2 linked regions of the Peribacillus sp. FSL E2-0218 genome follow. The protein of the gene in region 2 interacts with the protein of the main gene of each other region in a pairwise test. Links are inferred from orthologs where the notes say so. Each region holds a gene or a part of one and is shown on either strand. Other genes may lie near its edges. The genes, in order: hflK and ftsH.

Evidence for each region.
Region 1: the proteins of ftsH (region 2) and hflK interact in binary tests that used the Escherichia coli proteins (3 or more experiments, as listed by UniProt). The link is inferred for Peribacillus sp. FSL E2-0218 from one-to-one orthologs.

What each region holds. Positions count from the first base shown.
Region 1 is NZ_CP150304.1:3,637,940-3,645,450, forward strand. What follows is about bases 2,990-5,840. They hold hflK (FtsH protease activity modulator HflK), read right to left. Parts: upstream 5,006-5,840; coding sequence 3,974-5,005; downstream 2,990-3,973. Other genes in these bases: MHI53_RS17530 (protease modulator HflC), read right to left, coding at 3,045-3,977; MHI53_RS17540 (ATP-binding protein), read right to left, coding at 5,256-5,840. Outside these bases: mutM (DNA-formamidopyrimidine glycosylase), read right to left, coding at 1-272; polA (DNA polymerase I), read right to left, coding at 292-2,916; more of MHI53_RS17540, read right to left, coding at 5,841-7,034; MHI53_RS17545 (response regulator transcription factor), read right to left, coding at 7,031-7,511.
Region 2 is NZ_CP150304.1:80,384-84,306, reverse strand. Bases 283-3,233 are described here. They hold ftsH (ATP-dependent zinc metalloprotease FtsH), read right to left. Parts: upstream 2,813-3,233; coding sequence 752-2,812; downstream 283-751. Other genes in these bases: hpt (hypoxanthine phosphoribosyltransferase), read right to left, coding at 2,930-3,233; MHI53_RS00425 (type III pantothenate kinase), read right to left, coding at 283-581. Also shown: more of MHI53_RS00425, read right to left, coding at 1-282; more of hpt, read right to left, coding at 3,234-3,469; tRNA lysidine(34) synthetase TilS, read right to left, coding at 3,502-3,923. UniProt on the Escherichia coli protein: Acts as a processive, ATP-dependent zinc metallopeptidase for both cytoplasmic and membrane proteins. Plays a role in the quality control of integral membrane proteins.

The sequences.
Region 1 (7,511 bases), 3.6 Mb from region 2 along the record:
TCATAAGGTTCTTCCTTTTGATGCACCCCGTATTTGCCTTCCATCCTTAAATGCGAAACCATCGAATATTCATCCAAGGTGAAAATCAGGAATTTGCCCCGCCTGCCGATTTGATGAATCGTCTGTCCCTTTAAGGCATGCTGAAACTGTTCGATCGGCTCGGGTGCTTTAATGATTTTTGGCCAGAAGACGGAGACTTCCTTGATTTCTTTTCCAAGGACAAGCTGCTCTAACGTTCTTCTGACTGTTTCCACTTCTGGAAGTTCTGGCATTACTATCACCTATCTTTTCTTATTTGGCATCAAACCATGTTGGCCCGAAGGCATAATCCACTTTAAGAGGCACGTTCAATCCGATGGCATTTTCCATTTCCTCTGGAACGATCACCTTCAGGATTTCGAGCTCCTCCGGCGGAGCTTCAAAAATCAATTCATCATGCACCTGTAAGAGCATCCTCGTCTTGAGCCCCTCCTTGATCAGGCGCTTGTTCATGTTGATCATCGCAAGCTTGATGATATCCGCGGCACTTCCCTGGATCGGCGTGTTCATCGCCGTACGTTCCGCAAAGCTCCTGATGTTGAAGTTCCTGCTCGTAATCTCCGGTATATAGCGCCTTCTTTGCATGAGGGTGGTGCTATATCCTTTTTGGCGGGCTTCATGGATGCTTTCTTCCATATATTCCTGTACACCTGGAAAGCTTCTTAAATACTTCTCGATGAACTCCCCAGCTTCTTTTCTCGTAATGCCCAGGCTTTGTGATAACCCGTAATCGCTTATTCCATAAACAATTCCGAAGTTGACCGCTTTGGCTTGGCGTCTCATGTTCGATGTGACTTCCTCCGCCGATACATGGAAGACATCCATCGCCGTTCTTGTATGGATGTCCATCCCAGCCTGGAATGCTTCCACAAGTCCGCTGTCATTGGCGATGTGTGCCAGCACGCGTAATTCGATTTGCGAATAGTCAGCCGCGAAAATGATCCAATCCTTCTCGGAAGGAATGAAGGCCTGCCTGATTTTCCTGCCTTCTTCCAGCCTGATCGGGATATTTTGCAGGTTGGGATCTGTCGAGCTTAAGCGGCCTGTCTGGGTCAAGGCTTGGTTGAAACGGGTGTGCACCTTATCCGATTTGCCATTGACCACTTTAAGCAAGCCTTCGATATATGTGGATTGAAGCTTCCCAAGCTGGCGGTACAGCAATATTTCCTTCACGATATCATGCTTGCTCTCCAGTTTTTCCAGCACATCAGCGGAAGTGGAGTAGCCTGTTTTCGTTTTCTTCATGACCGGGAGCTCCAATTTTTCAAAAAGGATGGCTCCAAGCTGTTTAGGTGAATTGATATTGAAAGCTTCGCCAGCCAAATCAAAAATCCTCGCTTCGATCGTTCTTAAGCGTCCAGCCAATTCCTGCCCCATATTTTTCAGACGGCCAATATCCACCTTTATGCCTTGCCATTCCATGTTTGCCAGGATGATCGATAATGGCAGCTCAAGGTCCGTCAATAAATGAAATTGCTCAAAATCATGAAGCCTATCAATCATCGGTCCTTTCAAAGAAAGGATCGCCTTCGATTTTCTGGCAATATGCTCGCTTAATTCAGCTTCACCAGGAATCATGCGTTTTGCGCCTTTTCCATAGAACACGTCATCGGTTTCAAGACGGATCGCGCCTTGGGTTTTCGTGATTTCCGCCACTTCATCCACTGACTCCGCAGGATCCAGGATGTAAGAGGCCAAAAATACATCAAAATCGATGCCCTTTATTTCGACTCCCCGATGGCGGAGTGCCACGACAGTTCGTTTCGCATCGAAAACCGTTTTCTTTTTCGTTCCATCCTCGGCCCAGGATTTGAATGCCGCGGAGTTCAAAGCACTATCACCATGGAAATAGAAATGACCAAGCTCATTACTGATGGCAATCCCGATGATGTCGGCACGATGATAATTATCCTCTAGAATTTCCACATATAGAGCACTTTCATCCGCATACATGCCTTCCGTCATTTCCGCCGTCTTGACCTCGATCTTTTCCTGCTCAAGCGGGACAGTTTCCGCAACATCCAATTTATCGAGCAAGGTCGAAAAGCCCAGCTCTTTATAAAATGAAATGACCCGATCCTGATCGATCCCGCTGTACTCGGTCTCGTTCAGGGAAACTTCAATCGGCGCTTCCCTCGTTATCGTGGCAAGCTCCTTGCTTAAAAGGGCCAGATCTTTATGTTCTTCTATCTTCTCTTTCAATTTTTGTCCGCTTACCTCTTCAATCGACTGAAGAAGGTTTTCTACCGTTTCAAATTGATGCAAGAGCTTAAGTGCGGTTTTCTCGCCAACGCCCGGTATCCCGGGGATATTGTCGGAAGCGTCTCCCATCAGCCCCTTTAAATCTATGATCTGCAATGGGGATAGTCCGTATTTTTCGTGTATATGCTTTGGTGTATATTCCTCGATTTCAGTAATTCCCTTTTTCGTGATCGAAACCGTCGTACTAGGGGAGGATAGTTGCGTCAAATCCTTATCACCGGAAATGACCTTGACCTCGAAGCCGTCTTTTTCTGCTTGTAACGACAGTGTACCGATGATATCATCTGCCTCATAATTCTCCAGCTCATACCTTTTTATTTGAAAACAATCGAGCAGCTCGCGAATGAAGGGGAATTGCTCGGACAATTCCGGGGGCGTTTTTTGGCGTCCGCCCTTATATTCCTTGAATGTCGCATGTCTGAATGTCGTCTTGCCCGCATCAAAGGCTACCAGTATGTGCGTTGGTTTTTCCTCTGCGAGTATGCGGTTGAGCATCATCGTGAATCCGTAAACGGAATTCGTATGCACCCCTTTATCATTATTCAGGAGCGGAAGCGCAAAAAATGCACGGTAAGCAATGCTGTTTCCATCTATGAGTACTAATTTTTTATCCATATCCGTCTACCTCCAGACCAACAGGTTTATGTATTTTCAGCTTCTATTTATATCGCAAAAAAAGCCGTTCATTTTCTCCCTCTATTCTACCATGAGTAGAAGCGGAAAGAAAAATGACGGCTATGCGGTTATTTTGTATTTCCCATTAACAAGCTTGCATAGGGGGAATCCGAGGGGAGAACGATGACCGTTTGATCGCCAATCGTCTTTTTGTAGGATTCAAGAGTCCGGTATAGTTTATAGAATTCCGGATCCTTGGAAAATGATTTATTATAGATTTTCGCTGCTTCCCCTTCTCCTTCTGCCCTGATCACTTCGGCATTCGCCTCCGCAGTCGAGAGCAACTCCTTCACCTTCCGATCCGTATCCGCAACGATCCGGTTCTTCGTCGCGTCACCTTTGGAAAGGTACTCTTGCGCTTTCGATTCACGTTCGGAAATCATTCTCTTGAAAACGGACGCTTCATTTTCAGCAGGCAAATCCGTCCTTTTTATCCGGACATCCGTCAAGCTGATGCCATAATTGTCATTTTGGAGCAGCTCGTTGACCTTTTCCGTTATGCGGTCATTTAAACTTCCTCTGGACGACTTCTCATCATTGATGATTTCATCATAATTCAATTGGCCCAGCTCTGAACGAACGGCTGAATAGATGAACTCCTCCATTTTCGTTTCCGCATTTTCAAACGTCCTTGCATTTGTAATCAGCTTCTTCGGGTCTTCGATTCTCCAAACTGCATAGTTATCGATCAGCATCCGTTTTTTATCTTTCGTATTGATTTCCGCCTCGGATACATCCGAACTCATTTGGTACTTCGGCAAGGTCATGACACTTTGGATGAATGGCACTTTCGCCTTTAATCCCGGGGTCTTATCGATCCTAACAACCTCACCGAATTGACGGACGACTTTATATTCCCCTTCTTTGACGATATAGACATTGGTGAAGACGATCAGCAGCAGGACGATGAAGATAATGAGGAAGATGCCGATCCTGAAATAGCCCCTCCAATGAAAATCGCCTTTTTTCAGCTCAGTGAAATCGATTATTTTCCCGCTCATCGTTGTGCGCCCCCTTCCGCTGTCGCTTTTTCCTCCGATGGATTCTCCTTCTTCGCTTCCATATCGGCAGCATCCTCTTCAGGAGCCGGCGCTTTTTTCGTTTCCTCTTTTTCAAGGGAACGAAGCGGTAAATATTTCATCGTATTTCCATCATCATTCATGATATAAATCTCGGCATTCGGCAATACTCCCTCTAGGGTCTCAATAATAAGACGGTCCTTCGTAATTCCCTTATTGCCTTTATACTCACTATATAGTTTTTCAAAAACCGCCACATCCCCGCGAGCGGCCTCGGTACGGGCAGCTTTATCCCCATTGGCCTGCGAAAGGATGGCGTCTTTTTCCCCTACCGCTTCATTCATCCGTTTATTTTCATATTTATCGGCTTCGTTTCTTTTCGTATTGGCCGTTTCACGGGCATCCGTCACATTCGTAAACGCTTTCCGCACTTCTTCATTCGGTAACTCCACATCCTGGAGCTTAACTGCTGAAATGGAAATCCCAACATCATACTTCTCCATTAGCTGGGTCAATAATTCCCGTACATCCGCTTCGATTTTCGCTTTCCCGGAAGTGAGTGCATCATCGATTTTCGTGCTGCCGATGATGCTCCTTAATGCAGCGGAAGTGGTGTCATACAATATTTTTTCCGGATCATCTGCATTGTATAGATATTTTGGAGGGTCGGTGATTTTCCACTGAACAACCAGGTCGGCCAGCACGATGTTTTCATCACCCGTAATCATTTTCGTCTCACTCGGGTAGTCCTTCACTTCTCCGTCCTCTTCCTTATATCCGAACTTAAGGCTGAATGTTTCTTTCGATAGCTTCTCAACCGATTGGATCGGCCAAGGCAGTTTAACGTGAAGACCTGGTTCCGTGATCGTCTCCTCCACCTTACCGAACGTCATGATGACAGCTTGATCGGACTCATCAACCGTGTACCAGGTCGTTATCGCAACAACCCCCAAAATTATAATAAGAAAAACAAGTCCTGTGATCGTATAGATCCTTTTTAAGCTAATGATAGGTATCACCCCTTCTTTGCCGTTATATCTTATTTACGCAAAGAAGGGTCTAAAGTTTCATGAAAATGAAATATTTGCCTAATTAAATTGCCGTGAGATAACTCCAGTCGCAAATGCCCAAAATAAAAGACAGAGACGCTTTGTCTCTGTCCGTGCTTAACTCCTTGGATGAGGGGTTGTACAATCATTGTACCCCGCCATTATGAAGTCCATTTTAAGGAATTGTAAACGCTATGTAAATTACCGCGAATTACATTTTTCCTTTTAAGCTTTTATTTAGCGTAACCGTAAATGTCGTTCCCGCGCCAGGTGTGCTTTCCACTTTGATTTTCCCTTTATGGACTTCAATGATATGCTTGACGATCGCCAGCCCAATTCCCGTTCCGCCCGAATCACGGCTCCTCGCCTTATCAATGCGGTAAAACCGTTCAAAAATCCTCGGCAATTCCTTTTCGTCGATTCCGATTCCATTATCTTGAACGGTGATGTCCACAGTCTGTTCATGTTCAATGACATTGACGGATACCCTTCCGCCATTTGGCGTGTAGGTCAGTGCATTCGTTATCAAATTAATGAACACCTGTTTGATCCTGTCCGATTCCCCTTCAACGAATACCGGGTTCTGTGATGAATTGATCTGAAGCATTACTTCTTTTTGCTTCAGCTTTCCTATAAGCATCTCCTGTATTTCACCAAGGACTTTCGTCATGTCAACGACGCCTGCTTTCAGAACGAATTCCTGCTGCTCCATCTTGGATAAATTCAAAAGCTCCTGAATGAGTTCCTGCAGCCGGTCGCTTTCTTTCAAGATGATCGATAAAAAGTGCTTCAAGGTTTTTTCGTCTTTTAGGGCCCCATCCAATAAGGTTTCCGAAAAGCCTTTGATGGAAGTGATCGGAGTCCTCAATTCATGGGAAACGTTGGCGACGAAATCCTTGCGCATTTGCTCGAGCCGCTTCAATTCGGTGATATCATGGAAAATGAGCAGGATCCCCTTCCATTCGTCATGATTCCCGATGATAGGCGCCCCATATATTTCAAAGTGCTTGCGCTCGATGGCAAGCGGTATCTTCACCTGGCGTTTTATCGTTTTTTCGGTTCGGAAAATCTCTTCGATGATCGAGATGACTTCCTGATCTTTAATGACCGAATAATATTCCTGAAACAAAAACGTAGCGGCATCCACACGGAAGCTTTTTTTGAATTCTCGGTTGATTACGGTGGTATAGCCCTTACTGTCTATAAGCAGGACGCCGCTTCCGATATTTTCAACAAGCGTTTCCAAGCGATCCTGATTCATTTCCCTCGCTATCTCGGTTTCTTGCAGGTTCCTTGCCAATATGTTCAAGGACGTCGTCAGCATCCCCGTTTCATCCGAATGCCGTTCCAATGTCCGAGTCCCATAATTCCCTTTGGCCAATTCAATGGCTGCCATCGTCGCTTCCTCGATCGGCCGGGTATAATAAGAAGTGATTTTACTGGCAAGCATGAGAATGATGATCAAGGCCACACCTAAACAAATGATCAAAATTTGCCACATTTGCTTATTCACCTGATGAATGGCTTCGATTTCGTTGCTATGTACGACAAAACCTTCAATCTTGCCATCCTTTTCAATCGTCTTCCAATAATAATGAAGGTCCGAGTCCCCTTCAACCACTTCATACCCTTCCCCATGCTTACGCCCTTTTTCCAACGTAATTTCACGAAGGACATTTGCGTGGTTCTTGAGTATCTCATTGGATGAAGTCGAATCGTATAATATCTCCCCGTTCGTTGAGAGAATGGTTAAGTTCGAATCCAGGAGGGGCGTCAGCTTTGCCGTTTTCCCTTTTTCCAAAAAGGAGTCGATCCCCCCATGTTCTTGAATATATGTAGATATGAAAAATGTTTCATTCTGTATACGCTCATTAAAAGTTTTAATATAATAGCTTTTGAACAAATGTCCCAATAAAAAGCCCACGGCCATCAGGACGACCATCACAAGCGTGATGAGGGTAAACAGGAGCTTTTTACGATAGGTTGTCATTCCTTTTTCGGCTCCTCAAGCTTATAGCCCAAGCCCCTGATCGTTTTGATATATAAAGGTTTTTTTGTATCTTTCTCGATTTTTTCACGAAGGTGGCTAATATGCACATCGACGATCCGGGAATCCCCCGCAAAATCATAATTCCATACTGCACTGAGCAGCTGGTCCCTCGTTAATACCCTTCCTTTATTCTTCGCCAAATATAATAGTAATTCAAATTCCTTTGGTGTCAATTCCAATTGCTGTTCATCAAAGAATGCTTCGTATCGATCAGGAAACACTTTCAATTCCCCCAACTCCAAGAGACCATCTTCCTGATCCTGACCTGCCTCACTTCCATTGGATTGCAGCTGCGACCTTCTTAGTATGGCTTTAATTCTTGCCACAACCTCACGTGGACTAAATGGCTTGGTTAAGTAATCATCAGCTCCAAGTTCAAGTCCCAGCACTTTGTCAAATTCATCGTCCTTGGCTGTC
Region 2 (3,923 bases):
TATAATATCCCAGCCTGCATGGCCGATACGGTATTCTTCCCAATGATGCCGTCTGGCCGGCTGATTTCTATCCTCGGAAGCTTGGCAGCTTTTGAATAAAGCGCCTCTGTAGATATGTTAATGCCAGGGGCGATGGCTCCGCCCATGTATTGTTTATCCTCATTTATATAGCAATATGTTGTTGCCGTGCCAAAATCCACGATGATGAGAGGACTTCCATACTCCTGTATGCCTGCAACGGCATTCACGATCCGGTCTGCACCCACTTCACGGGGATTTTCATATTTAATATTCAATCCAGTTTTGATTCCCGGTCCCACTATTAGCGGTTTTATGCCAAAGTACTTCTTGCACATGCGTTCCAGCGCAAACATGATTGGCGGAACTACCGAAGAGATTATGATTCCGTCAAATTGGTCAAACGAAAGGCCTTCATGCTGCAGCAAAGACTTTATGACCATTCCATATTCATCTTCCGTCTTATGGCGGCTAGTCTCGATTCGCCAATGATATTTTAAAATATCTTCATCGTATACGCCTAATACTATATTCGTATTTCCAACATCCAATACAAAAATCATCGTTTCATCACTCCGGTAAATTATTCTCCAACATCATACCACACTGGTTTTTCATACGCTATTAGTCACACTTTTCGAAAGCCAATAAAACTCCAGACCCGATCCTTTACGTTTTAACGGTTAAGAAAAGGGTATTTCCGAGGCGGAAATACCCTTTTCTGTTAGTCGAATTAAGACTTTTTATTGTCATCTTCGTTAGGGAAGGAAAGCGGCTTATCTTGAGGGGCCCCTTCATTAATCGGAGGTGTATTAAGCCCTTCCTCCGTTATTTCAAGGTCCTCAGGTCCCCTTTTATCCAATGGATCCAAAAGGGCCTCTTTTTCTTCCTTTTTCGTATTGATGTTCACCTTGACATTCTCATCAGTGGTCAAATTGCCATTCAGAGCGGTATAATCCCGGTCTGGCAATTTTCCATTGTGGAATAAACTTCTGATTTGTTCTGCATCGAGTGTTTCCACTTCAAGCAAGGTTTTAGCAACCAAATCAAGTTTTTCACGATTTTCAGTAAGGATTTTCTTACATCTTTCGTACGCTTCCCTGATGATGCGTTGAATTTCAAGATCGATTTCATAGGCTATGGCATCTGAATAATTTTGATCATTATTGAAATCGCGGCCTAGGAAAACCTGACCTTGGGAGTTACCGAACTGAAGCGGTCCAAGTTTGCTCATGCCATATTCCATGACCATGCTGCGAGCTATGCCCGTTGCACGTTGGAAGTCATTATGCGCCCCAGTACTCACTTCTCCGAATGTTACTTCCTCGGATACACGTCCACCCAACAGTCCGACGATTTTATCTTTCAATTCCGGCTCCGTCATGAAGAAACGATCTTCTTTTGGAAGCATCACTGCATAACCGCCAGCTTGACCACGAGGGACAATCGTAACCTTATGAACGACTTCGGCATCATCCAGAACCAGACCGATGATGGTATGGCCCGCTTCATGCCATGCTACAATATTCCGTTCCTTCTTGGAAATGACACGGTTTTTCTTGGCAGGTCCGGCAATGACGCGATCCGAAGCTTCATCCAGATCCGACATGTCAATCTTCTTCTTATCTTGACGGGCAGCCACAAGTGCCGCTTCATTAAGCAAGTTTTCAAGATCGGCACCAGAAAATCCTGGTGTACGCTGGGCAATCGCCTTCAAATCGACGGTTTCCGCCAAAGGTTTATTGCGAGCATGCACCTTCAGCACTTCTTCACGGCCTTTGACATCCGGGCGGCCAACCGTAATTTGACGGTCAAAACGACCTGGACGCAATAATGCCGGATCCAATACATCAGCACGGTTAGTCGCAGCTATGATGATGATGCCCTCATTGCCGCCGAATCCATCCATTTCAACGAGCAATTGGTTCAGCGTTTGTTCACGTTCATCATGTCCGCCACCAAGGCCTGCGCCACGCTGACGTCCGACTGCATCAATTTCATCGATGAAGATGATACATGGTGCATTTTTCTTAGCATTCTCAAATAAATCACGAACACGGGATGCACCGACACCCACGAACATCTCAACGAAATCTGAACCGCTGATCGAGAAGAAAGGAGTTCCTGCTTCACCGGCCACTGCCCGTGCAAGTAATGTTTTACCTGTACCAGGAGGCCCCACTAATAGTACCCCTTTAGGAATGCGGGCTCCTAGCTCGGCGAATTTGCGAGGGTCTTTCAAGAATTCGACGACCTCGACAAGTTCCTGCTTTTCTTCGTCCGCTCCGGCAACATCATTGAAGCGTACCTTTTTCTTATCATCATTATACAATTTCGCCTTACTTTTCCCGAAATTCATGACACGGCCGCCACCGCCGCCTTGAGCTTGGTTAAGTAAAAAGAAGAAGAGGATAAAAATGATTACAAATGGAATGATGGAAGTGAAAAATGTCACCCAGCCACTTGTCTTTTCTGGAGGCTCGACAGTGATGATGTCTTTATCCAGCTTGTTTGCAGCGTCATTGATCCGGCTTTGCGAATATTCACTGAATGGCACGTAAGTCACGAAGTTCTTGTTATCATCATAACCTTTGAGCTTACCAGTGATTTCAAAGACACTGCTTTCGGGCTGCATCGTAAGTGATGTAACGTCCCCACTCTCCAAATGCTTATAGAATTCATCTTGGGTCATTTTTACGTTTGGTTCATTGTTATTATTAAAGATGCTTACAATCCCAATGATGACCAAAAAGATCAGTAAATAAAATATCGTATTACGGAAGATCCGATTCATCCCTTACCTCCTCCCACGGGTAAACAAACTATAGTAAATACTATCATACAAAATTAAAGAATTACAATAATTTAACACCGCTGTTTTAATCTGGTCTTTTCTTTCAAACAGGTACGATCAATTCGAGTAAATTTCAGGCTTCAATATGCCAATATACGGGAGATTGCGATATTTTTCGGCAAAATCCAGACCGTATCCGACAACGAATGCATCAGGAACGATAAATCCGGCATAATCGGGAGTGATATCCGCTTTCCGGCCTGTCGGTTTATCCAATAAGGTGACGATTTTAATCGATTTTGCTTTTCTATAGCGGAACAGTTCCGCAAGATAGCTAAGTGTTAAACCGCTGTCGATAATATCTTCGATGATTAAGATGTCACGGCCTTCCACTGATGTATCTAGATCCTTGATGATTTTCACTTCACCGGAAGATACAGTTGAGTTACCATAGCTTGAAACATCCATGAAATCCATTTCAAGATGTGTATCAACACGCTTCAGCAAGTCAGACATAAATGGCATCGCGCCTTTCAACACCCCGATGGCCAACGGGAACTTGCCTTGGTAATCAGCTTCTAGCTGTGCACCCAGTTCCTTGATTTTCGTTTGAAGTTCTTCCTCTGTGATTAACACTTTTTCAATGTCGTTTTGCATGGTCATTGTAATTGATTGCCCCCCATGAAGAATTAAGCTTTTTTATATTCTAAGTAGATTAAAGATGTTTCATCAGAAAACATTTCCGGCTCAACATCCGATTTCTTTAAACCGGGCAGCCAGATGGCCTTCCCCGCTTGATCGATGATGACCGGCCACACATTTCTTTCCTGCATCGGGATTTTTTCATTAATGAAAATATCCTTCAACTTTTTAGTGCCGCCCAATCCCTTGACTGCCATCCGTTCGCCTTCCTTCCTTGTTCGGACGGTAAGCGGAAGCCGAACAGCGGATTCGGGAAGTATAAAAGAATGGTTTCCACTGACTGTCGGAATTTCTTCTTTTATATAGTGCGCTTTAATCTTATATCCATTCGGAAGAATAGTCTCACCGGGAATTTGTAATATAAGGGAATATCCTTGGCTTTTTGGGCGAAAAAATCGAAAGGTGCAAG